DNA from 4 places in the Streptomyces sp. NPDC051211 genome. Region 3 is predicted to be linked to each of the others. Evidence: riboswitches for the same ligand, from Rfam matches in the RefSeq annotation. Region 3 holds a riboswitch; each other region holds the start of a gene.
The links. A riboswitch is a leader RNA that binds a small molecule or an ion and turns the genes downstream of it on or off. The one in region 3 is predicted to bind cobalamin.

Region 1 (6,790 bases), on a different contig from region 3:
CCGCAGCTCCGCGGCCCGATGGCCACCGGGTTCGTGTTCCCGCACGGACCCCTTGCCGGCGGGCTCCTGAACAGCGGTCATCCGAGGACTCCTTCGGCGCGCGCGGACCGCCGCAGCATCCACAGGAAGCAGGGTCCGCCGACCAGCGCGGTGACCACCCCGACCGGTATCTCCTCGGGGGCGGCGGCAGTACGGGCGACCAGGTCGGCCAGGACCAGGAACACCGCCCCGCCCAGTGCGGCCACCGGCAGCAGCGCCCGGTGTCCGGCGCCGACGGCCATCCGGGCGGCGTGCGGGATCATCAGCCCGACGAAGCCGATGGCCCCGCTGTACGCCACCAGCACCCCGATGACCAGCGAGGTCAGCACGAACACGGAGGCCCGGAACCGGCCGGTGTCCAGGCCGAGGGTCTGCGCGCCCTCCTCGCCGGCGAGCAGCAGGTCGAGCGGCCGGGCCAGTGCGAGCAGCAGGCCGGTGCCGAGCAGCAGGGTGGCGGCCGGCAGGGCGAGTTCGTCCCAGCGGGCGCCGCCGAGGCCGCCGAGCGTCCAGAACAGCACCAGGCGGACCTGGTCCGCCTCGGCGGCGAGGACCAGGACCAGGCTGGTGAGGGCCGACAGGACGTACTGGACGGCCACCCCGGCCAGGATCAGCCGCCCGGTGGTCATGCTGCCGCCGCGCCGGGCCATCGCGTACACGCAGACCAGGGCGCCCAGGGATCCCGCGAACGCGGCGGCCGGCAGGGTCACGGTGGTCGCGAATCCCGCGCCGACGCCGAGGACCAGGACGGCGACGGCGCCGGCGGAGGCCCCCGAGGAGGCGCCGAGCAGGAACGGGTCGGCGAGCCGGTTGCGGACCAGGGCCTGCAGCACGGTGCCGGTCACGGCGAGCCCGGCCCCCACGACGGCGCCGAGCAGCACCCGCGGCATGCGGACGTCCCACACGATGGCGGCGAAGGCGCCGGTGTGCTGCCCGCCGAGGACGATGTCGAGCACCTGTCCCGGGGAGATCCGTACCGGGCCGAGCGCCAGACCGGCGACGGCGGAGGCCAGCAGCGCGGCGGTGAGCCCGCCGAGGACGGCGGCCGTCCGGCGGGTCACACCGCTCCGGGGTGCAGCTGGCGGGCGAGGGACTCGACGGCGTCGCCGACGCGGACGCCGAGCACGGCCGAGGACAGCGGCAGCACGACGAACCGCTTGTTCTTGATGGCCGGCACCTGGGCGAGGGCCGGGTCGTTCAGCAGGCGCTGCTTCTTGGCCTCCACGGGGGTGCCGCCGTAGTCGTAGATGAGGATGACCTCGGGCTTGCGCTCGATGACCTTCTCCCAGGACACCTCGCCGAAGGAGTCCTCGAGGTCGGCGAAGAGGTTCGTGCCGCCGGCGCGGGTGATGATGTCGTTGCCGATGCCGTGGCCGCCGGAGGTGGAGGCGGCGCTGTCGCCGCCGTCGTAGGCGAAGACGGCGGGCTTGGGCCGGCCGGACACCTTCTGCGCCACGGCGTCGATGCGCCGCTGCTGGTCCTCGATCAGCCGGGCGCCGCGCTCGGGCACGCCGAAGGTGCGGGCGACCTCGGTGATTTCGGTGCGGAGCTGGTCGAGTCCGACCGGGCCGCCGGTGCAGTACTCCACGTTGAGGCGGGTGTTGATCCCGCTCTTCTGGAGGCCGGCCCGGTCGCGGCCGGCCGCTTTGTCGAAGGCGCTGGCGTAACCGCCGTACACGAAGTCGGGGTTGGCTGCGAGCAGTTGCTCCTTGGAGGGGTACTCCTTCGCCAGCACCTTGATCTTGTCGTAGGCGGGGCGGTAGGCGGGCAGGATCGCGTCGTCGAGGTAGGCGGTGCCGACCATGCGGTCCTGGAGGCCGAGGGCGAGCAGGATCTCGGTGGTGTGCTGGGTGAGGGTGACGGCGCGCCGGGGCGGTTCCCGGTAGGTGGTGCCGACCCCGCAGTTGGTGGCGGTGTACGGGAATCCGGGCGCGGCGGCCCGGGGCTCGGCGTCGTCGTCGCCGGAACCGGCACAGCCGGCCAGCGGGACGAGGAGGGCGAGGGCGGCGAGCGTGCGCAGGGCGCCGGGGATGCGGCGCGCGGCGGCGCGCGGGTACGACAGGACCACGGGAAGCCTCTCCGGGGGATCCTCGTCCCCTGGTCGACGTGAAAGGTGAAGAGGCGGCGCGTCAGTGTCTGACTTCCGGCTCCCGTGGGGGGAACCGGTCACAGTGGCGGGACCGCACCGGACTTGCACCGGTTTCCTGATCTGCGCCGCCCGGGGGTGACGCGGCCCAGTCTGCCAGACGGCGCAGGGTGCACGTGATGGACTGATCTCCGCACCTGATCTCCCGGGAGGAAGACCATGACGAACACCTGGCTCCCGCCGCGCGAGTACATCGCGACTCTGCCTCCGGCCACCGCGTACGCCTGCCTGTACTTCACCGATGCAATCGGCAACCCGGTCCAGTTGCGCGCCACGTACAGCACGGAGGCGTGGCAGTTCCCGGGCGGGAACATGGATCACGGCGAGACGCCGTGGGAGACGGCGGTGCGGGAGTGCGAGGAGGAGACCGGGATCGTCTTCTCGGGTGAACCGAAGCTGCTGGGTGTGCACTTCCTCACGCCGCGGGGCGAGGACTGGCACACCAACCACATCGGGTTCATCTTCGACGGCGGCACGCTCGACCAGGAACAGATCGCGGGCATCGTGCTGGACCCGGGCGAGCACAGCGAGTTCCGGGTGCTGCCGGTCGAGGAGTGGGTGAAGGTGATGACCCCCGCCAACTTCGCCCGGCTCGCGGTGATCGACCGGGCCCGCCGCACGGGCACGGTGGCGTACCTGGAGTCCGTCCCATCGGTCACATGAGCACACCGGCCGCCCGCCGGTCGCCGCTGTGGCCCCAAACCTCCGGCGTCAGCCGCTGCGCCGGATGGTCTACCCCAACGGGCACGTGGGCTGGCCGGCGCGACCAGCCACGCCCTGGTCCGCGAGGTACTGTCGGACAGCCGGTTCAGTTCGCGCGCCGAGCTGGCGAACTGGCCCGTTCCGGGGGGCCCGCCGCCGAATACCAGGCCCCGCCGGCCGAGGCCGGCATGTTCCTGCGGATGGACGCGTCCGAGCACACCCGCTACCGGGTCCCGATGCGTACCGACTCGGACTTCTACGGGGTGAAAAGCCTGCCGGTGACATGGTGAGGTGAGACGGGGCCCCTTGGCAGCTCGGGGATGCGGTCCCGGCCGAGCCGGACCAGGAGGCCCTGCCGCCGCTTCTCTACCCCCGGCCCACGCCGGATCCCACGCGCTGGAACAGCCGGCCGGCGAGGTCGACGCCGACCACCGCCCCGCTTGCGTCGCGGGTGAAGAAGCCGCGCTGGCCCTTCAGTCCCCCGCCGGTGACGATGTACTCGTCCCCGTCGCCGGGCAGCAGGCCGACGGCGGCCGGCGCGTGGTCCGGGGGCAGGTCGGTGTCCGCCGCCGCGCGGATCTCCGGCTTGATCCGGACGTCGAGGAGCAGTCCGGGCCCGTCCGTGCTGCTGATGGTGAGGGTCATGGCGTCGATGTCGTAGCTTCCGACGATCTCCCGGGCCCGCGCCTCGTCATAGGGGAGCGGCTCCGGTTCCCGGTCGGTGACACCCAGGTAGGTCTGGAGTGCCCAGCGGACGATCGCCTGGTTGCAGAGGATGCCGTCCGGGCCGGCGTTGGACATCGCGACGACGGCGAAGTTCCGCTCGGGCACGACGAGGAACTCGGCGAACTGGCCGATCGCCGAACCTCCGTGACCCACCGTCTGGACGCCGTCGACCTCGCGCAGGAACCAGCAGATGCCGATGGCGTCGCCGAGCGTGCTGCTCCGCAGTGCGACCGTCGGCTCCTTCATCCGCTGGAGGGCCGCGGCCGGCAGAACCGGGACACCGCTCTCCGCCCGGCCGTCGCCGAGCTGGAACCGGGCCCAGCGCAGCATGTCCGCCACCGAGGAGACACCGCCGCCGCCGGGGTTGTGTCCGCGCGGGATCCGCCAGGGGCGGGCGATGGACAGCGTTCCGTCCTCGCCGAGGTTGTGGCCGACGGCGAACCGCCGGGTCATGACGTCGTCGGGCCCGAAGAAGGTGTCCGAGAGCCCCAGCGGCTCGAGTACGAGGGAGGCGACGGCCCGCTCGTACGTCATCCCGGTGACGGTCTCCAGGATCCGCCCGGCCAGGTTGTACCCGGCCTGGCTGTACGAGGCCCGGGTGCCCGGCCGGGCGATCATGTCCAGCTCGGACATCTTCGCCACGTAGCCGGCCAGGGCGTCGTCCCCGTCGCCGGTGTCGGCGATGACCGCCCAGTCCAGCCCCGCGGTGTGGTTGAGCAGGTTCAGCACGGTGATCTCGGCCGCGGCCCGCTCGTCCGCGAGCACGAGCTCGGGAACGTAGTGGCGCACCGGCAGTTCCAGGTCGATCCGGCCGCGCGCGGCCAGCCGCATCAGTGCGGTCGCGGTCAGGGTCTTCGTGACCGACCCCAGCTGGAACAGGGTCGATTCGTCGACGGGCAGCGGGTTCTCGGTGCTCGTCACGCCGTGGCAGGCGAAGACCTCCCGTCCGTCGACCCAGACCCCGACCGCAACGCCTGGGACGCCCAGCTCGGTGGCGGTCGCCTCGACGAACCCGGACAGCGTGTGATGTGACATGCCACTCCCCTTAGCGCACTTGCACTGCGTTCAAGTGAAGGGTAGCCAGCACTTGAACGCAGTGCAAGCGGGGCTCCGAGGGCTCGGCGGTGGGCGGAAAATGCGTTGCCGGGGCCACCGCCGTCGGCGAGGCTGCCCCGCATGTCCGAGCAACGAGCAGCACAGTCCGTGTCCGACCTCTTCACCGCCACCGGCCGCCTGAAGGCGATCCCGCGCAAGGCCGCCCGCCGCGAGCAGCTGCTCGCACACCTCGCCGAGACCCTGTTCGCGCCCGACCGCGCGTACACCGAGGCCGAGGTGAACGAAGCGCTGCACACCGTGCACGAGGACAGCGCCGCCCTGCGGCGCTACCTGGTCATCGCCGGCCTCCTGGTCCGGACCCGGGACGGCAGCAGCTACCGGCGGGCGGGCGGGTCGTAGCTCCTCCAGGCGTGGCCGCTCCGGGCGGCGGCCCGCGACCGGACGCCCCGTAAGGAGAGGGCGCCCGGCCGATCCGGCAGAACTAGAAGTTGCCGTAGTTGACCTGCCAGGTGGGCAGGCCCATCCGGCGCCACAGGGCCACCACCCGGTCGCGGTCGTCCAGCGAGACGCGGACCGCGTAGCGGTGCCGGACGTGTGCGTCGAAGAGTTCGGCCTTCACGATGTCGTCGCTGCGGCCGTCGTCGGAGGCCCGCATCCACAGCTCGTCGTACGGCACTTCGTGCGCGGCGAGCCACGCCTCGGTGATGGCCCGGTGGTCCTCGCTGCGCCCGGACAGCAGCACGATCGTGTCGTTCTCGGCGCTGCGGAAGGCTCGCAGGGCCTGCCGGACGGAGACGTTGAGCAGATCGCGGTCGCAGCGCGTGAAGTCGTACGGGCCGCGGTCGCCGCGCAGCGCCAGCGTGCCGTCGATGTCGCACATCACCGCCGACGGCAGCGCCGGGTCGGCGAGGTACGGAGTGCCGGCGGGCTGGGCACCCAGCCACTCGGCGGTCAGCCGCCAGCCGCCGCTGGTGGCCTTCGCGTGCTTCTCGGCGAGGATGCGGATGATCTCCTCGCCGACGGACCGGTCCCGCGCGGCATCGCGCCGTACGCACTCCTCGACCGGCACGCCGGTGAAGTCGTGCACCACGAAGGCCGCTTCGAGGCCGGTGACCGCGGCCTTGAGCCGCTTGGGGATGTGCGGGGTCAGGTGCGTGTTGTCGACGACCACGTCGAAGCCGCCCTCGACGGCCGAGCGGACGGCCGCGTCCTGGATCTCCAGGACGGTCCGCTCGTGCGCGTGCGAGCGGCCCCGCTCGGGCGCCGGGACGTCGAGCATGGTGCGCAGGTCGTCGAGGTTGACGCGGCGCATCCGGCCCTCGGACTCCGCCTGCAGCTGCCGCGCGGCGGTGGTCTTCCCCGAGGCGGGGAGTCCGGTCATGACGTGAACTACGGGCACGGGTCAGTTCTCCTGATCGGTGGTGAAGGGGTCGGCCGTCTCGGGCCGGACGGCACGCCAGACGAGGAGGTCGGTCGGCTTGCCGTCGAGGCGCTGGAACATGGCCGCGCGGATGCCGGAGTCGACCGGCAGCGTCTTGACCGCGCGGGCGAACTCGCCCCGGTCCGAGGCCAGATGGGCGATGCTGCGGTAGGCCTCGTCGATCGCGCGTCCGCGCGCCGCCGCTGCGTCCTCCAGGCCCGCGATCACCCCGCGCACCCAGGTGTCGAACTCGTCCGGCACCTGCTCCAGCAGGGCGTCCAGCGGGCGGCCGCCGGATGCCTCGATACCACCGAGTTCGGCGACCGAGCAGCCCAGGCCCTGGGCCAGCCGCTTCACGGACATGCCGGCGAACCGCTGGATGCCGTGGGCGCGCCAGATGTCCCGTTCGGTCACGCCCGTCAGCACCTTGTGCAGCCGCACGTACTCGGCGATCTTCGCCTTGGCCCGCACGCCGGACGCGAAGCGCAGCACGAAACCCTCGGCGTCGGTGCCGGTGGCCGCCCGACCGCCCGGCAGCGTGTTCGACTCGGTGAGTTTGACGAGCTCGTCGAGGGACATGGCCGGCCAGACGGTGACCACCGAGCCGATGCCCTCCCAGTGGGCGGCGGCCTCGGTGAGCGGGACCTCGGTGCCGTCGCTGCCGAAGGCGGCGAGCAGCACCAGGTCGCGGCGGTCGCCGTAGT
Region 2 (6,790 bases), 250 kb from region 3:
AGCGGCGGGCCGCGTCCACCGCGCGCCAGCTGCGCACCGAGGGCGACCCGATGATGCACCGCAGCGAGTGGACGACGATCTACGCGATGGCGGTGAACGAGGAGAACGCGGCCGGCGGCCGGGTGGTGACCGCACCCACCAACGGCGCGGCCGGCGTGCTGCCCGCGGTCCTGCACTACTACATGAACTTCGTGCCCGGCGCGGACGAGGACGGCGTGGTCCGCTTCCTGCTCGCCGCCGGCGCGATCGGCATGCTGTTCAAGGAGAACGCCTCGATCTCCGGCGCCGAGGTCGGCTGCCAGGGCGAGGTCGGCTCGGCCTGCTCGATGGCGGCGGGCGCGCTGGCGGAGGTGCTGGGCGGCACTCCGGAGCAGGTGGAGAACGCCGCCGAGATCGGCATGGAGCACAACCTGGGCCTGACCTGCGACCCGGTCGGCGGCCTGGTGCAGATCCCGTGCATCGAGCGGAACGGCATGGCGGCGGTGAAGGCCGTGACCGCGGCGAAGATGGCCATGCGCGGCGACGGCAGCCACAAGGTCTCCCTGGACAAGGTCATCAAGACCATGAAGGAGACCGGTGCCGACATGAAGATCAAGTACAAGGAGACGGCCCGCGGCGGGCTCGCGGTCAACGTCATCGAGTGCTGATCCCGCCGCGCTCGCGGCTCAGGAGATCGCGTACCACTGACTGGCCCACCCGGTGTTGATGGTGCTGGTGGACTGGTCCTTGAGGTTCACCGTGGCCGGCAGGGAGGTCTGCCCGGTCAGGACGGTGCTGTACCGGAGGCTCGGCGGGGTCAGGCCGGCGTTCACCGAGATGCCGGCTCCGGTGGCCTTGAGGGTCAGGCCGTTGGTGGCCCAGGTGCCGTTCAGCAGCAGCGCGATGAAGTAGGTCCCCGGCTCGGCCGTGAACGGCTTGGCCAGGGCCAGCGGCTTGGCGACGGGGTCGGTCATCAGCTGGGGCGAGATGTCCGCGGTGGCGGCGCGGAGGGTGCCGCTCGCGTCGTACACGCCGAGGTAGCAGTCGGACAGGGAGGCCTGGGGGTCGATGCCGGCCAGGCCCAGCCAGATGTTCGACCAGGTGATCCGCTCGCGCAGGACGATCCGTACGAGGGTCACCCGGCCGCCGACACCGGCGGCGGACTGGGCCGTGACATGGCCCGCGTCGTTGGGGTCGCCGGTCCAGGCCAGCAGGTTCTGGTCCTGGGGCCGGGGCTCGGTGTCGGACGGCGCGGCCGGGGCGCCCTGGGCCGGCGGGGCTTGTGTGGTCGCCGGGGGCGCCGTGGGCTTCGCCTTCTCGGCCGGAGCGGTGCAGCCGGCCAGCAGGGCCGCGGCGGCGGTGGCGGCCACCAGGCCGACGGCGGTACGGGTGATGCGCATGGTCCCCCCAGAGACACGAGTTACTGAGGGGGCCATGGTCTCAGCCCATGGTGCCGTCGCGACATTTTGCCGTCGCGCCGATGGAACCGTACGGCGACGATGGATGTCTCCATGGATGTCAGCTCTGTCCCCTTCATCCGGAGAAACCGGGGGACGTCATGAATCGCCTCCACCCCATACGCCGCCGGCAGCTCGTGGCCCTGGTCACGGGCGCCCTCCTCACCGCCGGAGTCGGGCTCGCCGCTCCGGCCTCGGCTCGGATCCAGGCCCCGGAACGGGCCACGGACCGCACCTGGACCCAGACCCCGCACGTGGTCAATGCCCGCTGGGGCGGCCACTGCACGTACGACCGGCTCGTCATCGACGTCCGGGGATACGTACCCGAGGTCACCGTCCGCCGGACCGCCAAGCTCTACTACGACGGGTCCGGGAAGCCGGTCCCGCTCGCCGGGAAGTACTTCCTGGAGATACGCCTGCACCCCGCCCAGGCACACAACGACGCGGGCCACTCGGTCTACAAGGGGCCCAAGCTCCTCAAGATCTACCTGCCCAAGCTCAAGGGCATCGCCATGACCGGCGACTACGAGGGGTACGTGACCTTCGGCGCCGCCTTCAACACCAGGCCGGAGTACAAGGCCTTCAAGCTGCACGGACCCGAGCGGTTCGTGCTGGACGTCAAGCACGCCAACGTCTGCTGACGCGGACGCGGCGGACCTGCCGCCGGGGCCCGGGGTGTCGTCGCACGCCCCGGGCCCCGGCCCGTCCCGCTTTCCGTTCCCGTTGCCGTCCCCGGCTCTCAGGTCAGCGGCCTGATCCGCATGCTGCCCGGGTCGCCGTTCCCGCTCATCCAGTCCTGGTCGCACCGCGGGCAACCGGTCACCGGTGCTCGGGATTGGGGAAATCGAATCTGCAGCCCGCGTCCCACTCGGAGCGCTGGTTGCCGTGCGCGGGGATGCCGCCGCTGCGCTTGAGGAGGGCGGCCAGGTGCATCAGGTTCCAGCTCATGAAGGCCGTGTTGCGGTTGGTGAAGTCGTTGTCCGGGCCGCCCGAGCCCGGGTCGAGGTAGGAGGGTCCGGGGCCGGCCTCGCCGATCCAGCCGGCGTCCGCCTGCGGGGGGACCGCGTACCCGAGGTGCTGGAGGCTGTAGAGGACGTTCATCGCGCAGTGTTTGACCCCGTCCTCGTTGCCGGTGATCAGACAGCCGCCGACCCGCCCGTAGTAGGCGTACTGGCCCCTGTCGTTCAGCAGCGAGGAGCACGCGTACAGCCGCTCGATCACCTGCTTCATCACCGAACTGTTGTCGCCGAGCCAGATCGGGCCGCACAGCACGAGGATGTCTGCGTCCATGATCCGGCTGTAGAGCACCGGCCACTGGTCGGTCTCCCAGCCGTGCTCGGTCATGTCCGGCCAGACGCCGGTCGCGATGTCGTGGTCCACGGCACGGATCAGTGACGTCCGGGCGCCCGCCGACTCCATGACGGCGCGGCTGCGGGCGATCAGTCCCTCGGTGTTGCTGGTCTCGGGCGAGCGCTTGAGCGTGCAGTTCACGTAGACGGCACTCAGGTCGGAGTAGTCCGGTGCGTCGGGCGTACGGCTGTCCTCGGTCACCTCCCCAGCCTGTGGGCGGCCGTGCGGGCCCGCCACCGCGGAGGTCCGGACGGCGGAGCACCGGGCCCGGCCTGACCGGCGCCGGGGTCGGGCCGGGGTCGGCGCCGGGGTCGGGGCCGCGCCGGGGTCGGGTTGTGGCCGGTCCGTGCGGACCACTAGGGTCATCGGGCCTTGGTGTACGGGAAACCGGTGGAAAACCGGTGCGGCCCTCGCCACTGTGATCGGGAAGTCCGGCTCCACTCCTACGGGAAGCCACTGGGCTGACGTGGGAGACCGCGCGGCCCGGGAAGGCGGAGCCAGGGCATCAGCACCCGTGAGCCAGGAGACCGGCCGGGGCGCGTTGTCCATCCACGAGGTGCTGGAGAGGTCTCCCCACTCATGCATATTGCCGAGGGGTTCCTACCCCCGTTGCACGCGGTCGCCTGGGGCGCCGCGTCTGCTCCCTTCGTCGTCCACGGAGTCCGCGCACTGACCCGTGAGGTCAAGGCGAATCCGGAGAGCACCCTGCTCCTCGGTGCGTCCGGAGCGTTCACTTTCGTCCTGTCCGCCCTGAAGATCCCTTCGGTGACCGGCAGTTGTTCCCATCCCACCGGTACCGGGCTGGGCGCCATACTGTTCCGGCCGCCGATCATGGCGGTCCTGGGCACGATCACCCTGCTCTTCCAGGCGCTGCTGCTCGCCCACGGCGGGCTGACCACCCTGGGCGCCAACGTCTTCTCGATGGCGATCGCGGGCCCGTGGGCCGGCTACGCGGTCTACCGGCTGTTGCAGAAGTCCGGCACCCCGCTGATGGTGTCCGTCTTCTTCGGCGCCTTCTTCGCCGACCTGATCACCTACTGCGTCACCAGCGTCCAGCTGGCGCTGGCCTTCCCCGACCCGGGGAGCGGGTTCGCGGGCGCGCTCGCGAAGTTCGGGGGGATCTTCGCGGTCACCCAGATTCCGCTGGCCGTGAGCGAGGGCCTGCTGACGGTGCTGGTGATGCGGCTGCTGATGCAGTCCAGCAAGTCGGACCTGATCCGGCTGGGTGTGGCCCGCTTCACCGGGGCGCAGGCGAAGACGAACCCGGAGGCGGCGGTCTGATGTCGAAGAACGCGAAGATCAATGCCCTGCTGCTGCTGGTGGTGGCGGCGCTGGCCGTGCTCCCGCTCGCCCTGGGGCTGGGCGACGACAAGGAGGAGCCGTTCACCGGCGCGGACGCGCAGGCGGAGGCGGCGATCACCGAGCTGAAGCCGGACTACGAGCCGTGGTTCTCCCCGCTGTACGAACCCCCGTCCGGGGAGGTGGAGTCGGCGCTGTTCGCGCTGCAGGCGGCGCTGGGCGCGGGCGTGCTCGCGTACTACTTCGGCCTGCGCAAGGGGCGCCGGCAGGGGCTGGCCGAGGGTCGTTCCCGGGCGCAGGGAGCCGTGGTGCTCGCGGTCGCCGCCGAGGAGGAGGCGGAGCAGGCGAGGGCGGAGGCCGCCGCGGCGAAGCCCGCCCTGGCGAAGGCCGTCCCGGCAAAGGCCGCCCCGGCAGAGGCCGACGGCCCCGCCCCGGCCGGCGGCGCGGAGTCCTGACCCCGTGCTGCCCATCGACGCGGCGGCGCACAGCAGTCGGTGGCGCCGCCGCCACCCGCTGGAGAAGGCCCTGCTGGGCCTGGGGTTGACGGTCAGCGCGGTGTGCCTGCCGCCCTGGCCAGGCGGGCCGCTGGTGGCCTGCGCCACCCTGGCGGTGCTGCTGGGCCCGGCCGGGGTGGCCGGGCGGCAGCTGTGGCGGGCCTTCCGGATCCCGCTGGGCTTCTGCTTCACCGGGGCCGTCCCGCTGCTGTTCGCGGTGGGCGGCCCGGACGGCTGGGTCTCGCTCGCCCCGGACGGGCCGCGGCACGCCGCGGACCTCCTGCTCCGTACGTCGGCGGCCTCGCTCGGCGTACTGCTGTTCGCGTTCACCACCCCCGTCTCGGACGTGCTGCCCCGGCTGGTCCGGGCCGGGGTGCCGGCCCCGGTGGTGGACGTCGCCCTGGTCATGTACCGGATCGGGTTCCTGCTGCTGGACTCGCTGGCCCAGGTGCGGGCGGCGCAGGCGGCCCGCCTGGGGCACACCAGCCGGGGGGCGGCCTGGCGTTCGGTGGCCGGGCTGGCCGCGACCGCCTTCGTCCGGGCCTTCGACCGCGCCGGACGGCTCCAGGCGGGGCTGGCCGGCCGAGGCTACGACGGCACCCTGCGGGTGCTGGTGCCGGAGGCGGCGCTGTCCTGGCGGTTCCTGGCGGCGTCGGCCGCCCTGCTGGCCGGGGTGGCCGCGCTGACTGTCGTACTGAAGGGGGTTTGGCTGTGAGGCCGTTGGTGGAACTGTGCGGGGCCGGCTACGCGTACGAGGACGGGCCGGCCGTCCTGTCCGGGGTGGACTTCGGGATCGCCGAGGGGCGTTCGCTGGCCCTGCTGGGCCGCAACGGCAGCGGCAAGACCACCCTGATGCGGCTGCTCAGCGGCGGGCTGCGGCCGGGCTCGGGCGAACTCCGGCTGGACGGCACGGTCGTCGCGCACGACCGGGCGGGCCTGACCCGGCTCCGGACGTCCGTCCAGCTGGTCGTACAGGATCCGGACGACCAGCTCTTCGCCGCCTCGGTGGAGCAGGACGTGTCCTTCGGCCCGCTGAACCTGGGCCTGCCCGCGGGCGAGGTCCGGGCGCGGGTCGACGGGGCCCTGGCCGCCCTGGACATCACCGCACTGCGGGACCGCCCCACCCATCTGCTGTCCTACGGTCAGCGCAAGCGTGCGGCGATCGCCGGGGCGGTGGCGATGCGGCCACGGGTGCTGATCCTGGACGAGCCGACGGCAGGACTGGACCCGGACGGGCAGGAGCGCCTGCTGGCGGTCCTTGCGGGGCTGTCGGACACGACGGTCGTCATGGCCACCCACGACGTCGACCTGGCGGTCCGCTGGGCCGACGACGCGGCCGTCCTGACCCCGTCGGGGATCCGGACCGGCCCGGCGGCGGACCTCCTCTCGGACCCCGCGCTGCTCACCTCGGCGGGGCTGCGCCAGGCGTGGTCCCCGGCGGTGACCTCGTTCCTGCGGACGCGTGGCCTCCTCCCGGCGGACGTTCCCGGCCCCCGCACCCCCGAGGCCCTGTCGGCCTGGCCGTCCTGACGGCGGAACCCCCGCCCTCGGGCCCGCCGCCCGGGCGTCGTTCGTCGGATACGCCTCCCGCTAACGCAGCGCGGCGAGGGTGGCCTCGGCCATCGCCCGTTCGCCGCGGGCGTTGGGGTGGATCGGGACCGCGGGCTCCCGGGGGATGATGCCCTCGATCCAGCGGTCCTCCGGTTCCTGGCAGATGTCGTGGCCGATGGTGGGCGTGTACGTGTCCACGTAGGTCGCGCCGTTCGCCTCGGCCTGGCGTGCAAGGGTGCGGTTGAGGCTCTTGACGGTGTTGCGCAGGAAGGCCGCGTCGAAGACCGTGAGGGGCTGCTTGAAGAGGCAGTCCCACTCGTTCTCGGGCAGGACGGCCGGATAGCCGACCACCATGACCTTCGCCTGCGGGGCACGCCGGCGGATCTCCTGGACGGTGCCCGCGACCCCGCTCCCCGCGCGGGCGATCCGCTCGTCGAGCGTGTTGCCGTAGGACCGCTTGCAGGGCGCACCGAGCGGTGAGACGAAGGACAGCGACACGCACTTGAGGATGATCTCGGCCACGCCGAGATCGCTCGCGCCGAGGTCGTTGCCGCCGATGGTGAGGGTGACGAGCCGCGTGTCGGCGGTGACCGCGTCCAGCTGGGGGTCGTTGACCTTCCCGATGACGGGGTAGGTGTGCGCCTGGGTCATGTGCTTGGT
Region 3 (6,790 bases):
TCGGGGTTCTCGAGGGAGCAGGCCAGCGCGTCGGCGTCGACGGCCTGCGGGAGGGGGGTGGCGGCGGCCGGGACGGCGGCGCTGCCGGACGCGGCGCGGGCGATCTTCGTCGCCGGGCGGGACCGCAGGTAGTAGGTGGTCTTCAGGCCCTGCTTCCAGGCGTACGCGTACATCGAGCTGAGCTTCCCGATGGTCGGCGTCTCCAGGAACAGGTTGAGCGACTGGCTCTGGTCCAGGTACGGGGTACGGGCCGCCGCCATGTCGATCAGGCCGCGCTGCGGGATCTCCCACGCCGTCCGGTACAGCTCGCGGACCTCGGCCGGGATCCAGCCGAAGCCCTGCACCGAGCCCGAGGCGTCGCGCAGCGCCTCGCGGGTCTGCGCGTCCCACACGCCGAGCTTCTTCAGCTCCTCCACCAGGTAGGCGTTGACCTGCAGGAACTCACCGCTCAGCGTCTCGCGCTTGAAGAGGTTGGAGACCTGCGGCTCGATGCACTCGTACACGCCGGCGATCGAGGCGATCGTCGCGGTCGGGGCGATCGCCAGCAGCAGCGAGTTCCGCATGCCGGTCGCGGCGATCCGGGTCCGCAGCGCCGCCCAGCGCTCCGGCCAGTGGTGCTCCACACCGTAGTGGTCGGGGTGCAGGACGCCCTGCGCGGTACGGGTCTGCGCCCAGGCGGGAACCGGGCCGTGGCGCTCGGCGAGGTCGGCGGAGGCCTCGTACGCGGCGAGCATGATCCGCTCGGCGATCTTCGTGGAGAGGGCCTTGGCCTCGGCGGAGTCGAAGGGCAGCCGCAGCTTGAAGAACACGTCCTGCAGGCCCATCGCGCCCAGGCCCACCGGGCGCCAGCGGGCGTTGGAGCGGCCGGCCTGCTCGGTCGGGTAGAAGTTGATGTCCACGACCCGGTCGAGGAAGGTCACGGCGGTCCGGACGGTCTCGTCCAGCCGCTCCCAGTCGAGCTCCCCGCCCTCGGCCCCTTCCACCACGAAGGCGCCGAGGTTGACCGAGCCGAGGTTGCAGACGGCGGTCTCGCCGTCGTTGGTCACCTCGATGATCTCGGTGCAGAGGTTGGAGGAGTGGACCACCGAGCCCGGCAGTGCGGTCTGGTTCGCGGTCCGGTTGGAGGCGTCCTTGAAGGTCATCCAGCCCTGGCCGGTCTGCGCGAGGGTGCGCATCATGCGGCCGTACAGGTCCCGGGCCGGCATGGTCTTCTTCGCCAGCCCGGCGGCCTCGGCCTTGCGGTAGGCCTCGTCGAAATCGTCGCCGTACAGGTCCACCAGCTCGGGCACATCGGCCGGGGAGAACAGCGACCACTGGCCGTCGGCGTTGACCCGTCGCATGAACTCGTCCGGGATCCAGTGCGCCAGGTTCAGGTTGTGGGTGCGGCGCTGGTCCTCGCCGGTGTTGTCGCGGAGCTCCAGGAACTCCTCGATGTCCGCGTGCCAGGTCTCCAGGTAGACGGCGGCGGCGCCCTTGCGGCGGCCGCCCTGGTTCACGGCGGCGACGGAGGCGTCCAAGGTCTTCAGGAACGGGACGATGCCGTTGGAGTGCCCGTTGGTGCCGCGGATCAGCGAACCGCGGGCGCGGATCCGGGAGTACGACAGGCCGATGCCGCCCGCGTGCTTCGACAGGCGGGCCACCTGGTGGTAGCGGTCGTAGATCGAGTCGAGCTCGTCCAGCGGGGAGTCCAGCAGGTAGCAGGAGGACATCTGCGGGTGCCGGGTGCCGGAGTTGAAGAGGGTGGGGGAGGACGGCAGGTAGTCGAGGCGGCTCATCAGCCGGTAGAGGGAGGCGACTTCCTCGACCGCGGCCACGCTGTCGTCCTCGGCGAGGCCACAGGCCACGCGCAGCATGAAGTGCTGCGGGGTCTCGATGACCTGACGGGTGATCGGGTGCCGCAGCAGGTAGCGGCTGTGCAGGGTGCGCAGGCCGAAGAAGCCGAACCGGTCGTCGGCGCCCTCGGCGAGCGCGTGCTCGACCAGCGAGTCGAGCCGCGCGGCATGGGCCTGCACGAAGTCGGCGGTGCGGTCGGCGATGAGACCCTCGCGGTGGCCCACGGCGACGGACTCGGCGAAGGAGACCGCGCCCTGGCCGGCCGCCTCTTCGGCGATGGCCAGCGTGAGCAGTCGCGCGGCCAGCCGCGAGTACGCCGGGTCCTCGGAGATCAGCCCCGCGGCCGCCTCGGTGGCCAGCCCCCGCAGCTCGGCCTCGTCCGCGTCCGAGCTCCGGCCGCGCAGCGCGGCGGCGGCGACCCGGCCGGGGTCGGTGTCGGGCAGATCGGCGGTCAGCTCGGTGAGAGTCCGCAGCAGCGCGGCGCCCGGGCCTTCGGCGGGCTGGGCGGACTCGGCGCGCGGTGCGGCAGGCGCGATGGTCACGGGGGAGCTCTCCTCGCTCGGCTCCGGTCACCTGCGGAAGGCGGGGCGCGAGGCAGCACATGCGGGCGTGGCAGGAACGCGTACACCGCATGGCGTCCACCGGCCCAACCGCGAGGCCCGGACGAATCGGCACCCGGACCGGTCGGTCAGGGCGCACCGTCGGCAGGTGCTCGGACTTGGGGCGCCCCTTCTGGCGAAAGGTGCGCTTTCATACCGTTGCGGGACAGTTCCGGATTCGCACCGGATTCCCCTGCGGCGACAGCAGCCATGAGCATACATGTGGGGGGCCGTGCATGCGTGACCCCCCACATGTTGTGTCGGCGCGGCTACTGTGCCGGGCCGTGCAACTCCAGGGCGTAGGTGAGCAGCGGCACGGTGGGGATCGGCGACCAGTCCCGATCGGGGGTCCGTACGAAGCCCAGCCGCTCGTAGATCCGGTGCGCGGCCGGGCTCCCGGCCTGGGTGGAGAGCACCAGCCGCCGGACCCCGTGGATGGCCCGGGCCCGCTCGATGCAGGCTCGCACTAGGGCCTCCCCGGCGCCCCGCCCGCGGCCGGCGGCAGCCACCGCGAGCATCCGGAACTCGGCCTCCGCGGGGCCCGCGATGTCGGCGAGCGGGCTGCCGGGCGGGGCGAAGGTCACCCCGCCGAGCAGCCGCCCGTCGAGCACGGCCACGAGCACTTCCCCGTCCCCGGCCCGCCCGGCGACGTCCCGCAGCTTCTTCTCGTAGAAGTCGGTCCCGTTGTCGTCGAGCAGCCCGTCGCCGAGGTACGCGGCCGCGGTGATCTCACCCAGTTCGGCGTACTCGGCGGCCACGGCCGCCCTGATCACTATGTCCATGCTGTCCAGTCTGCGCGACGGGTGTGGGCGCCCGGCGCTATCGTCGGAGACAGACCGTCGAAGAAGGCGAGCGAGGCATGACCGTGATGACCGACCGGCCCAAGATGCTGACCGAAGAGTTCGAATCCCTGGCGCGCATAGGCGCCCGTGAGATCGAGGGGTTGCGGCTGGAGTTCATCGACGGAAAGCTGGGGGTCAAGGCAGTGCCCGACGGGGACCACGACCGAATTGTGCTGTGGCTGTCTCGCGTCTGTATGCAGCACCGGCCCGAGTTGTGGCTTCACGTCGAGCGGGGTCTGAAGGTCCAGGAATACCGCTCGGGCCGCGCGCGCCCGGACGCATCCATGGCTCCGGACGACGCCTTCGTCGGCCAAGGGGAGTGGGCTGATCCGGCGCCTGTTCTGATGGTTGTCGAGGTCACTTCGTACGACTCCGATACCGACGGGCGCGATCGCAACGAGAAGCCACGCGCTTATGCCCAGACGGGCATCCCGGTGTACCTCCTCGTCGACCGCGACAGCTGCGAGGTCACCGTCTACAGCGAGCCCAACGGTCGCCGCTACCAGAACGCCCGGACCGTGCCCTTCGGCCAGGATGTCGAACTCCCCGAGCCTGTCGGCATTACCTTTCAGAGCGAGCCCCTCAAGGACTGGGTGCGCTGAGGCAGCAGACCGCGCAGGGCCCTGCCGGGGATCGGCGGGGCCCTGCGCACGTACGGGAACTCAGCAGCAGCGGAAGCCCTCGCGCGGGTCCGCCTCGCGGGCGTCGACCCGGGCGTGCTCGAAGGCGCGCCGGGTCATGACCTCCGCGTCCGGGTCGTGCGAGCGGGCGTGGGCGACGTACCGGTCGTACGCCGCTTCGCCCGAGAACTCGCGGACGTAGAACCGGACCTTGGCCAGGCGCTGCCGCAGCGTGGTCACGTGACCGGTTCCTTCACCTTGCCGCCGCCGGAGTCGAGGCCGGCGGCCGCCAGTTCGGCCCGTTCCTCGGCCGTTGCGATCAGCCCGGCCGGGGCGACGATCTTCGACTCGGTCCACGGGACCTCGGAGAGGGTCACCGATTCGGGGCGGCGGACGGCCTTGATGCAGGTCCGGGCAGCGTCCGCCAGGACGATGATGATCAGCACCGCGAACAGGGCGGAGAGGACGCCGTCGACGGTGGCGTTGGTGACCACCGTGTGCATGTCGTCCATCGACTTCGCGGGCGGCAGCACCTTGTCCGCGTCGATGCCCGCCTGGTACTTGTCGCGCTGGGCGAAGAAGCCGACCTTCACGTCGTCCGAGAAGACCTTCTGGTAGCTCGCGGTCAGCGTCACCGTCGCGTCCCAGACCAGCGGAACACCCGTCACCCAGGCCCACTTGAGCCGCCCGGACTTGACCAGCAGCGTGGTGCAGACGGCCAGTGCGACCGCGGCGAGCAGCTGGTTGGCGATGCCGAAGAGCGGGAAGAGCTGGTTGATGCCGCCCAGCGGATCCTTGATGCCGACCCACAGGAAGTAGCCCCAGCCACCGACGACGATCGCACTCGCGAACCACACGCCCGGCTTCCAGCTGACGTCCTTGAAGGACTTGTGGACGTTGCCGAGGGTGTCCTGGAGCATGAACCGGCCGACCCGGGTGCCCGCGTCGAGGGTGGTCAGGATGAAGAGCGCCTCGAACATGATCGCGAAGTGGTACCAGAACGCCTTCATGCCCGCGCCGCCGATGACGGAGGAGAAGATCTCCGACATTCCGAGTGCGAAGGTCGGGGCGCCGCCCGTACGGGACAGCAGGCTGGACTCCTCGACGTCCTTGGCGGCCTGGGTGAGCGCCTCCGGCGAGATGGCGAAGCCGAAGTCGGTCACCGCCTGGGAGGCGGACTCGACCGTGGTGCCGATGACCCCGCCGGGGGAGTTGACGGCGAAGAACAGGCCCGGCTCGATGATGCAGGCCGCGATGATCGCCATGACCGCGACGAAGGACTCGGTCAGCATCGCCCCGTAGCCGATCATCCGGACCTGGGTCTCCTTCTGGATCATCTTCGGGGTGGTGCCCGAGGAGACCAGGGAGTGGAAGCCCGACAGGGCGCCACAGGCGATGGTGATGAACACGAACGGGAACATCGAGCCGGCGAAGACCGGGCCGTCGCCGCGCGAGGCGAACTCGGTGACCGCGGGCATCTTCAGCGTCGGCATCGCGATGACCACGCCGATCGCGAGCAGCGCGATGGTGCCGATCTTCATGAAGGTGGACAGGTAGTCCCGGGGCGCGAGCAGCATCCACACCGGCAGCACCGATGCCAGGAAGCCGTACCCGACCATCCACAGGACCAGCGTCTCCTTCTCCAGGGTGAAGGTGTCCGCCAGCGAGGACTCCGCGACCCAGCCGCCCGCGACGATGGCGAGCAGCAGCAACGCGACGCCGATGACCGAGATCTCGGTGACCCGGCCGGGCCGCAGCACGCGCAGGTAGAAGCCCATGAAGAGGGCGATCGGGATGGTCATGCCGATGGAGAACACGCCCCACGGGGAGTGCGCCAGGGCGTTGACGATGACCAGTGCCAGCACTGCCAGCAGGATGATCATGATGGCGAACACGGCGACCAGTGCGGCCGCGCCGCCCACCGGGCCGATCTCGTCCCGGGCCATCTGACCGAGCGAACGGCCGTCGCGCCGGGTGGAGAAGAACAGCGTGACCATGTCCTGGACGGCGCCGGCGAAGATGACGCCCGCGACGATCCAGATGGTGCCGGGCAGGTAGCCCATCTGCGCGGCGAGCACCGGGCCGACCAGCGGGCCGGCGCCGGCCACGGCGGCGAAGTGGTGGCCGAACAGCACCCGGCGGTCCGTCGGGTGGAAGTCGACACCGTTGTCAAGGCGTTCGGCGGGGGTGGCCCGCGTCTTGTCGACCTTCAGCACCCGGCGCGCGATGAACCGCGAGTAGAAGCGGTAGCCGATCGCGTACGAGCCCAGTGCGGCGGCGAGCAGCCACGCGGCCGAGATCTCCTCGCCGCGCGAGAGGGCGAGAACGCCCCAGCCGATGGCGCCCACGAGTGCCACGAGCACCCATATGGCGACGGACTGGGGCGTCATCCGCCGTTCAGTACCCGCTGCACCCGTTGTACTTGCTGTCCCTGTTGCCTCTGTTGATCCCGGTTCCGGCACGGCTCTCGTCCCCTCGTTGATCATCTGCGTGAGCGCAGGAATCTACGGGGACCGTCCCGGTGATCGTAAGTCCCCGTCCGCAATCCGGTACGAGAGTCAACTACGAGATCAGACGGAGGGGCGCTTGAGCCGGGCAACGAACTTGTATCGATCGCCGCGGTAGACCGAGCGGACCCATTCGACGGGCTCGCCGTCGGCGTCGTACGAGTGCCGGGAGAGCATCAGCATCGGCAGCCCGACGTCGGTGCCGAGCAGGCCGGCCTCGCGCGGGGTGGCCAGGGAGGTCTCGATGGTCTCCTCGGCCTCCGCGAGGTGGACGTCGTACACCTCGGCGAGAGCGGTGTAGAGGGAGGTGTACTTGACCAGCGAACGGCGCAGGGCCGGGAAGCGCTTGGCCGAGAGGTGGGTGGTCTCGATGGCCATCGGCTCGCCGC
Region 4 (6,790 bases), on a different contig from region 3:
TCCCGTACCGCCGTCTCGTCCCCGGACCAGCGGGCGGCGAAGCCCGCGGGATCGTCCTCGTACGCGAGCCGCCGGCGCACCACCTCGACCCGCTGGGCCGGCTCCCGGGAGGCCGCGACCTCGACGGTCAGCCCGAACCGGTCCAGGAGCTGCGGGCGCAGCTCGCCCTCCTCCGGGTTCATGGTGCCGACGAGCAGGAAGCGGGCGGCGTGCCGGACGGAGACGCCCTCGCGCTCCACGTACGAGGCGCCCATCGCGGCCGCGTCCAGCAGCAGGTCGATCAGGTGGTCGTGGAGCAGGTTGACCTCGTCCACGTAGAGGATCCCGCGGTGCGCATCGGCCAGCAGGCCCGGCTCGAAGGCCTTCACGCCCTCGGCGAGGGCCCGTTCGATGTCGAGCGCGCCGACGAGGCGGTCCTCGGAGGCGCCGACCGGCAGTTCCACCATCCGCGCGGGGCGCGCGGTCCCCTCGCCGGGCTCGTGCGGGCCGTCCGGGCAGGCCGGATCGGGCGCAGCGGGCGCGCAGGAGAACCGGCAGCCCGGTACGACGTCCACCTGCGGGAGCAGCGCGGACAGGGCGCGCACCGCGGTCGACTTGGCGGTCCCCTTCTCCCCGCGCACCAGCACGCCGCCGACCGCCGGGCTCACGGCGTTCAGCAGGAGCGCCAGCCGCAGGTCGGACTGGCCGACCACTGCGGTGAACGGATAGGGCGTGCTCATGCGTTGCTCACTCCTTCGGTGGTGCGGACCGTTCCCGGGGCTCCGCCCCGGACCCCGCGCTTCGAACGCCGGCGGGGCTGGATCCGGCTGATGCCGGCTCCCCCGGCCTCGCCGTCGTTCGGGGGGAAGCCCCGCAGGGCCGCGGCCCTCACGGCGCGCCCGGGGGGATGAACGGGAGCCCCGCCGGGGCCCCGGTCTCGATCAGGCGGAGCAGTGCGCCGGTGTCCGCGTGTTCCTCGATCAGGTCGCCCAGCAGGTCCAGCTGTTCCTCGCGCAGGGCGCCGAAGCTCGTGTCCGGCGCGGGTACGAACCGGCGCCCCGCAGCCGAAGCCACCTCGCGCAGGAACGCCCGCCGGAACCCGTCCGACTCCAGCGAGCCGTGCCAGTGCGTTCCCCACACCGACCCGACCCGGCACCCGTCCAGGAAGGGGGTCCCGCCCAGCACCTCGGCCACGCCGTGGTGGATCTCGTACCCCTCGACCGGCTCCCCGAGCGCCGAACCCGCCGGCCGCGCAAGGGTCTTCTCCCGCTCGAAGCGGATGCGGACGGGCAGCAGCCCGAGCCCGTCCACCACGCCCGCCCGGGACTCGACCTCGTCCTCGATCCGCTCGCCCAGCGCCTGGAAGCCGCCGCAGACGCCCAGCACCGGCCGCCCCTCGGCGGCCCGCCGGACGAGGGCGTCCGCGAGGCCGCGCTCGCGCAGCCACTGCAGTGCCTTCACCGTGCCGCGCGTGCCCGGTACGACGGCCAGGTCCGCGTCGGCCAGTTCCTCGGGCCGGTCCACGAACCGCACCACCACCCCCGGCTCCGCCGCGAGCGCGTCCACATCGGTGAAGTTGGACATCAGCGGCACCGCGCACACCGCGACCCGCAGCACGTCCTCGCCCACCGGCGGGGCCACCACCGATTCCCGGACGGCGCCCCGCAGGGAGACCCGCAGGCCGTCCTCCTCGTCGATGCCCAGGCCGTGCCGGAACGGCAGGACCCCGTACGTCGCCCGGCCGGTGAGGCCGCGCAGCATCTCCATGCCCGGCTCCAGCAGCGTCACGTCGCCGCGGAACTTGTTCACCAGGTAGCCGGCGATCAGCGACTGGTCCTCGGCGGACAGCAGGGCCGTCGTACCGAAGAAGGAGGCGAAGACGCCGCCGCGGTCGATGTCCCCGACCACCACCACCGGGAACCGCGCGGCCCGCGCGATGCCCATGTTCACGATGTCCGTGCGCCGCAGGTTGATCTCGGCCGGGCTGCCCGCCCCCTCGCAGATCACGGCGTCATACGTGCCCCGCAACTGCTCCAGGCAGTCCGTCACCACGCCCAGCAGCTGTTCCTGCCGGCCTCCGTGGTAGCCGCGCGCGCTCATCTCGCCCACCGGCTTGCCCAGCAGCACCACCTGGCTGCTGCGGTCGCTGCCGGGCTTGAGCAGCACCGGGTTCATCAGGGCCGTGGGCTCCACCCGGGCCGCTTGGGCCTGCATGGCCTGGGCCCGGCCGATCTCCGCGCCCTCGTGGGTGACGAAGGAGTTCAGCGACATGTTCTGCGCCTTGAACGGCGCCACCTTCACGCCCTGGCGGGCCAGCCAACGGCAGATGCCCGCCGTGACCACGCTCTTGCCCGCGTCCGAGGTGGTGCCGGCGACCAGCAGGCCCCCGCCCCGCTTCGTGCCGCTGCTCATCCGCGTCCCCTCTGTACTCCTGCGACTCCTGCGACTTCTGCGACTCGTGCGACTCGTGCACCGCGTGCGGCTCGTGCGATCCGCGGGGCGAGCAGCCGGGCGCCCACGCAGGCACCCAGCGCCAGCCAGGTCACCTGCCGGGACAGCCGTACCGCCCGTTCGATGTCGGCGATCTGCACCGGCCGCCCGGTCTCTCCGTTGAGCACGGCCCGGTGTTCCACCCGCCCGCCGTAGGCGAGGGTGCCGCCCAGCCGGACGCCCAGCGCCCCGGCGAAGGAGGCCTCGACCGGGCCGGCGTTGGGGCTGGGGTGGGCGGCCGCGTCGGAGCGCCAGGCCCGGACCGCCCCCCGACGGTCCGGGCCGGCGAGTACGGCGGCCAGCGCGGTCAGCCGGGCTCCCGGCCAGCCCGCGAGGTCGTCCAGCCGGGCCGAGGCCCAGCCGTAGCGCAGATGGCGGGGCGACTTGTGGCCCACCATCGCGTCCAGGGTGTTCACGGCGCGGAAGGCGACCAGCCCCGGCACACCGGCGACGGCACCCCACACCAGGGCCCCGACCACCGCGTCGGAGGTGTTCTCGGCCACCGATTCCACGACGGCACGCGCGATCTGCTGCTCGTCCAGGGCGTGCGGGTCGCGCCCGCACAGGTGGGGGAGGCGTTCCCGGGCCACTTCGGCGTCCCCGGCGGCAAGGGCCCCGCCGATGGCGCGGGCCTCCCGGCCCAGCGAGGTCCCGCCGACCACGGCCCAGGTGGCGGCGGCGGTCAGGGCGATCCGGACGGCGGCGGGCCGGGCGCGCACGGCGCGGGCGCCCAGCACGCCCACGGCGGCGGCGCCTCCGGCGCACACCAGGGCGTGCACCACGCCCCGGGAGCGCCGGTCGCGCCAGAGGGCGCGTTCGACGGCGGCGGCGGCTCTTCCGAAGGCGGCGACGGGGTGCCCGCGGCGTGGATCCCCGAGGATCCGGTCGCCGATCAGGCCCGCCGTCACGCCGTACGCGAATACGCGATCGGCACGCATGGGGCAGCTATGTCCTCACTCAGGGTCCGCGCCCTGGTTCGACGTGTCCGGCGGCGAGAGTTCCTGGCTCCCGGCGGTACGGGCTGACGTCCGTACTCCCCGGTGACAGTGGCGGGACCGCGCCGGATTCTCACCGGACTTCCTCTGCTGCCGCCGTAATGGCTCGGGCAGTCCACCACGCACTGAGATTGCCCGTCAACTCGCCGTTGACCTGCGGTGAAGGTGGGGCAGGGCATGCGAAAGCTCCCCTCGGAGAACCGGGGGGAGCCTTGTACGCGGTGGATCAGACGACGATCAGGTAGATCCCGTAGGCCACGGCCGCGGCGCAGAGCGCGAAGCAGGCGTAGGCGCCGGTGCGGGCCAGGGTGGCGGCGCCGCCCTGATCGGTGGCGGCCTCGTGCTTGGAGAGGCCCACCATGCCGAGGGTGAACAGGGCCACCAGGGCCACGGTGGCGGAGAGGCTGACCCCGAAGACGGAGCCGAGAGCTGCCCAGTCGATCTTCATACTGCCGAAACCTTCTCTGATCGTCAGACCGCGGCGGCCGGAGCCGTCGGGGCCTCGCCGGACGCGTGCGCGCTGGGGGCGGAGATGGTGGCCTTCAGGTCCTCGTCGGTGACGGCGGCGGTGGTACCGGCCGGCGGCACGGTGACGGCGGCCATCGCGGTGGTGACCACTCCGGGCTCCTCGCCCGGGGTCTCCAGCTCGTTGACGTTGGTGTGGTCGACGACCTGGCGGCGGGAGATCAGCCAGATGGCGAGGCAGGAGCCGACGAGGAAGACGGTCACGGCGGCGACGCCGACGTCACCGGTGCGCATGACCCACTCGGCGAGGGCCGAGACCAGCGCGGCGGCCGGCAGGGTCAGACCCCAGGCGATGAACATGCGGGTCGCGGTGGACCAGCGGACCACACCGCCCTTGCGGCCGAGGCCGGCACCCATGACCGCGCCGGAGCACGAGTGGGTGGTGGACAGCGAGAAGCCGAGGGTGGACGAGGCCAGGATGACGCTGGCGGCCGAGGTCTGGGCGGCGAAGCCCTGCTGCGGCTGCAGGTCGGTCAGGCCCTTGCCCATGGTGCGGATGATGCGCCAGCCGCCGAGGTAGGTGCCGAGCGCGATCGCCAGACCGGCGGAGACGATGACCCAGACCGGCGGGTTGGAGCCGGGGGCGAGCGCACCGCCGGCGACCAGGGCCAGGGTGATGATGCCCATCGTCTTCTGCGCGTCGTTGGTGCCGTGCGCGAGGGAGACCAGACCGGCCGAGGCGATCTGACCGGCCCGGTAGCCCTTGGCCGAGGTCTTCTCGCCGACGTTGTTGCCGATCTTGTACGTGACCTTGGTGGCCAGCATCGCGGCGACACCGGCGACGATCGGCGCGGCGATCGCGGGGATCAGCACCTTGGTGACGACCACGTCGCCGTTGACGGCGCCGATGCCCGCGGAGGCGATCGCGGCACCGATCAGGCCGCCCATCAGGGCGTGGGAGGAGCTGGAGGGGAGTCCGACCAGCCAGGTGACGAGGTTCCAGAGGATGGCGCCGACGAGCGCGGCGAAGATCACTTCTGGCTGGATGCCGTCCTCGTTGACCAGGCCCTTGGAGATCGTCTTGGCGACCTCCACGGACATGAACGCGCCGACGAGGTTGAGCACGGCGGACATGGCCACCGCCGTCTTGGGCTTGAGGGCGCCGGTCGAGATGGTGGTAGCCATCGCGTTGGCTGTGTCGTGGAAACCGTTCGTGAAGTCGAACACGAGAGCGGTGATGATCACGATCCCGAGGAGAAGCGTTATGTGCTCCATTTACCCAGGCTTCTGTTTGGCGTCAGTGGCTCGCCGACCGTAGGCAACCTAGGTGAACGAAAAGTGAACTGATGCAGGCGGTGCGGTGTACCAGCCCGGCCCGGGTTCGGGACGCTCGTCCCGATTGTGCCGCCGATGGGCCGATTCGTGCACGTCAAAGCGGGGTGAACGGATCCCTCCGCACGGGTCGGCCGGCCCCGGAAGCCCTCCGTCCGCCCCCCGGAAGAGACCCAGATCACGCGCGGGCGGGAGCGGTCCGGACGGCTTCCCGCGCCTGCACGACACCGCCCGGGGTACTCGGCGGAATATTCCACTCCACTGGCCGGGCCCGGCCCTCCCGCCCAGACTGGAACGGTGCGCACCGCGACAGCGACGGCAGCGGCCGTCACCACCGCCCTCATAGGTGCCTGCGCGGCCGCCGTCGCGGCCGGCCGGTACGCCGCCGACGCGGCCCTGCGGCCCGAACCCGGCCGCCCCCTGCCGGGCGGCCCCCCGCTCAGCGTCCACGGCACCGCCGCCGGCCGGGTCGCCCTGACCCGCTCCCTGGCTTCGCTGCGCCCCGGCATCCACGGCCTGGACGCCCCGGGGGTGCACGCCGTGGTCGGCCCGGTCCTCCCCGACGCCCCGCACGCCCCGGACACCGTCGTCCGCAAGCTCCTCCGCGTCACCCACGGCAGCCTCGACCCCGGCACCAAGGTCCGCCTCACCCCGCAGATCCACCTGGGCAACCCGCGCACCGCCCTCGGCCTCGACCACGCCGACGTGGACGTCCCGGGCGAGCTCGGCGGACTGCCCGCCTGGTTCCTGCCCGCCGCCCGCACCACCTGGGTGATCACCGTCCACGGTCTCGGCACCAGCCGCGAGCACCCCATGGTGGTCATGCCCTTCCTGCACCGCCACCAGCTGCCCGTCCTCGACCTCGCCTACCGCGGCGACCTGGGCGCCCCCGCCTCCCCGGACGGCCTCGGCCACCTCGGCGCATCGGAATGGCGCGATCTTGACGCCGCCATCCGCTACGCCCTCCGCTTCGGCGCGCGCCGGCTGATCCTGTACGGCTGGTCCACCGGAGCCACCATGGCCCTGCACGCCGCCGAGCGCTCGGCCCTGGCCGAACGGATCTCCGGGCTGGTCCTGGACTCCCCGGTGCTCGACTGGCACACCACCCTGCGCAACCTCGCCACCGCCCGCCGGACCCCCGCCGCCCTGCTCCCGCTGGCCGTCCGCGCCGCCGAGGGCCGCACCGGACTCCGCGCCGACCGCCGGCCCGCCGCGGACCCCGCCGCCCTCCGCGTCCCGGTCCTGATCTTCGCCGGGCCCGACGACACCATCGCCCCCTGGGACCCCGCCCGGCGGCTCGCCGCGAGCCGCCCCGACCTCGTCACCCTGCACACCGTCCGCGACGCCCCGCACGGGGGAATGTGGAACGCCGACCCGGCACGCTACGAGGAAGCACTGCGCCGCTTCCTGACCCCCTTGATGTGAACGTCCGGGAAACCCCTGTGAACCCGGGGGCCGCGCGGGTGTGTTGTCCCGGTCTGTACCCCGGCCCACCAGCGGCAATGGCCGGTTCCGTTTGGGCTTTCGGC

Region 1: linked by a shared signal. The riboswitch ahead of AB0447_RS00815 (ABC transporter substrate-binding protein) and the one ahead of AB0447_RS04160 (ribonucleoside-diphosphate reductase subunit alpha) in region 3 are both predicted to bind cobalamin.
Region 2: linked by a shared signal. The riboswitch ahead of AB0447_RS03050 (energy-coupling factor ABC transporter permease) and the one ahead of AB0447_RS04160 (ribonucleoside-diphosphate reductase subunit alpha) in region 3 are both predicted to bind cobalamin.
Region 4: linked by a shared signal. The riboswitch ahead of AB0447_RS34610 (cobalamin biosynthesis protein) and the one ahead of AB0447_RS04160 (ribonucleoside-diphosphate reductase subunit alpha) in region 3 are both predicted to bind cobalamin.

The regions. Positions count from the first base shown of each region.
Region 1 is NZ_JBFBAV010000001.1:157,377-164,166, reverse strand. It holds gene AB0447_RS00820 (iron ABC transporter permease) at 78-1,097, opposite strand; gene AB0447_RS00815 (ABC transporter substrate-binding protein) at 1,094-2,020, opposite strand; cobalamin riboswitch at 2,146-2,284, opposite strand; gene AB0447_RS00810 (NUDIX domain-containing protein) at 2,342-2,845, shown strand; gene AB0447_RS00805 (serine hydrolase domain-containing protein) at 3,251-4,645, opposite strand; gene AB0447_RS00800 (DUF2087 domain-containing protein) at 4,787-5,065, shown strand; gene AB0447_RS00795 (AAA family ATPase) at 5,148-6,065, opposite strand; gene AB0447_RS00790 (T4 RnlA family RNA ligase) at 6,069-6,790, opposite strand, start outside.
Region 2 is NZ_JBFBAV010000002.1:5,441-12,230, forward strand. It holds gene AB0447_RS03030 (L-serine ammonia-lyase) at 1-647, shown strand, start outside; gene AB0447_RS03035 (hypothetical protein) at 666-1,379, opposite strand; gene AB0447_RS03040 (hypothetical protein) at 1,538-2,077, shown strand; gene AB0447_RS03045 (flavodoxin family protein) at 2,256-2,987, opposite strand; cobalamin riboswitch at 3,143-3,337, shown strand; gene AB0447_RS03050 (energy-coupling factor ABC transporter permease) at 3,366-4,067, shown strand; gene AB0447_RS03055 (energy-coupling factor ABC transporter substrate-binding protein) at 4,067-4,540, shown strand; gene cbiQ (cobalt ECF transporter T component CbiQ) at 4,545-5,294, shown strand; gene AB0447_RS03065 (ATP-binding cassette domain-containing protein) at 5,285-6,109, shown strand; gene AB0447_RS03070 (SGNH/GDSL hydrolase family protein) at 6,170-6,790, opposite strand, start outside.
Region 3 is NZ_JBFBAV010000002.1:252,076-258,865, reverse strand. It holds gene AB0447_RS04160 (ribonucleoside-diphosphate reductase subunit alpha) at 1-2,375, opposite strand, end outside; cobalamin riboswitch at 2,519-2,660, opposite strand; gene AB0447_RS04155 (GNAT family N-acetyltransferase) at 2,702-3,214, opposite strand; gene AB0447_RS04150 (Uma2 family endonuclease) at 3,292-3,876, shown strand; gene AB0447_RS04145 (YbdD/YjiX family protein) at 3,937-4,134, opposite strand; gene AB0447_RS04140 (carbon starvation CstA family protein) at 4,131-6,284, opposite strand; gene AB0447_RS04135 (GntR family transcriptional regulator) at 6,465-6,790, opposite strand, start outside.
Region 4 is NZ_JBFBAV010000068.1:9,674-16,463, reverse strand. It holds gene AB0447_RS34620 (putative cobaltochelatase) at 1-719, opposite strand, end outside; gene AB0447_RS34615 (cobyric acid synthase) at 868-2,391, opposite strand; gene AB0447_RS34610 (cobalamin biosynthesis protein) at 2,388-3,407, opposite strand; cobalamin riboswitch at 3,444-3,600, opposite strand; gene AB0447_RS34605 (hypothetical protein) at 3,691-3,912, opposite strand; gene AB0447_RS34600 (inorganic phosphate transporter) at 3,936-5,204, opposite strand; gene AB0447_RS34595 (alpha/beta fold hydrolase) at 5,559-6,686, shown strand.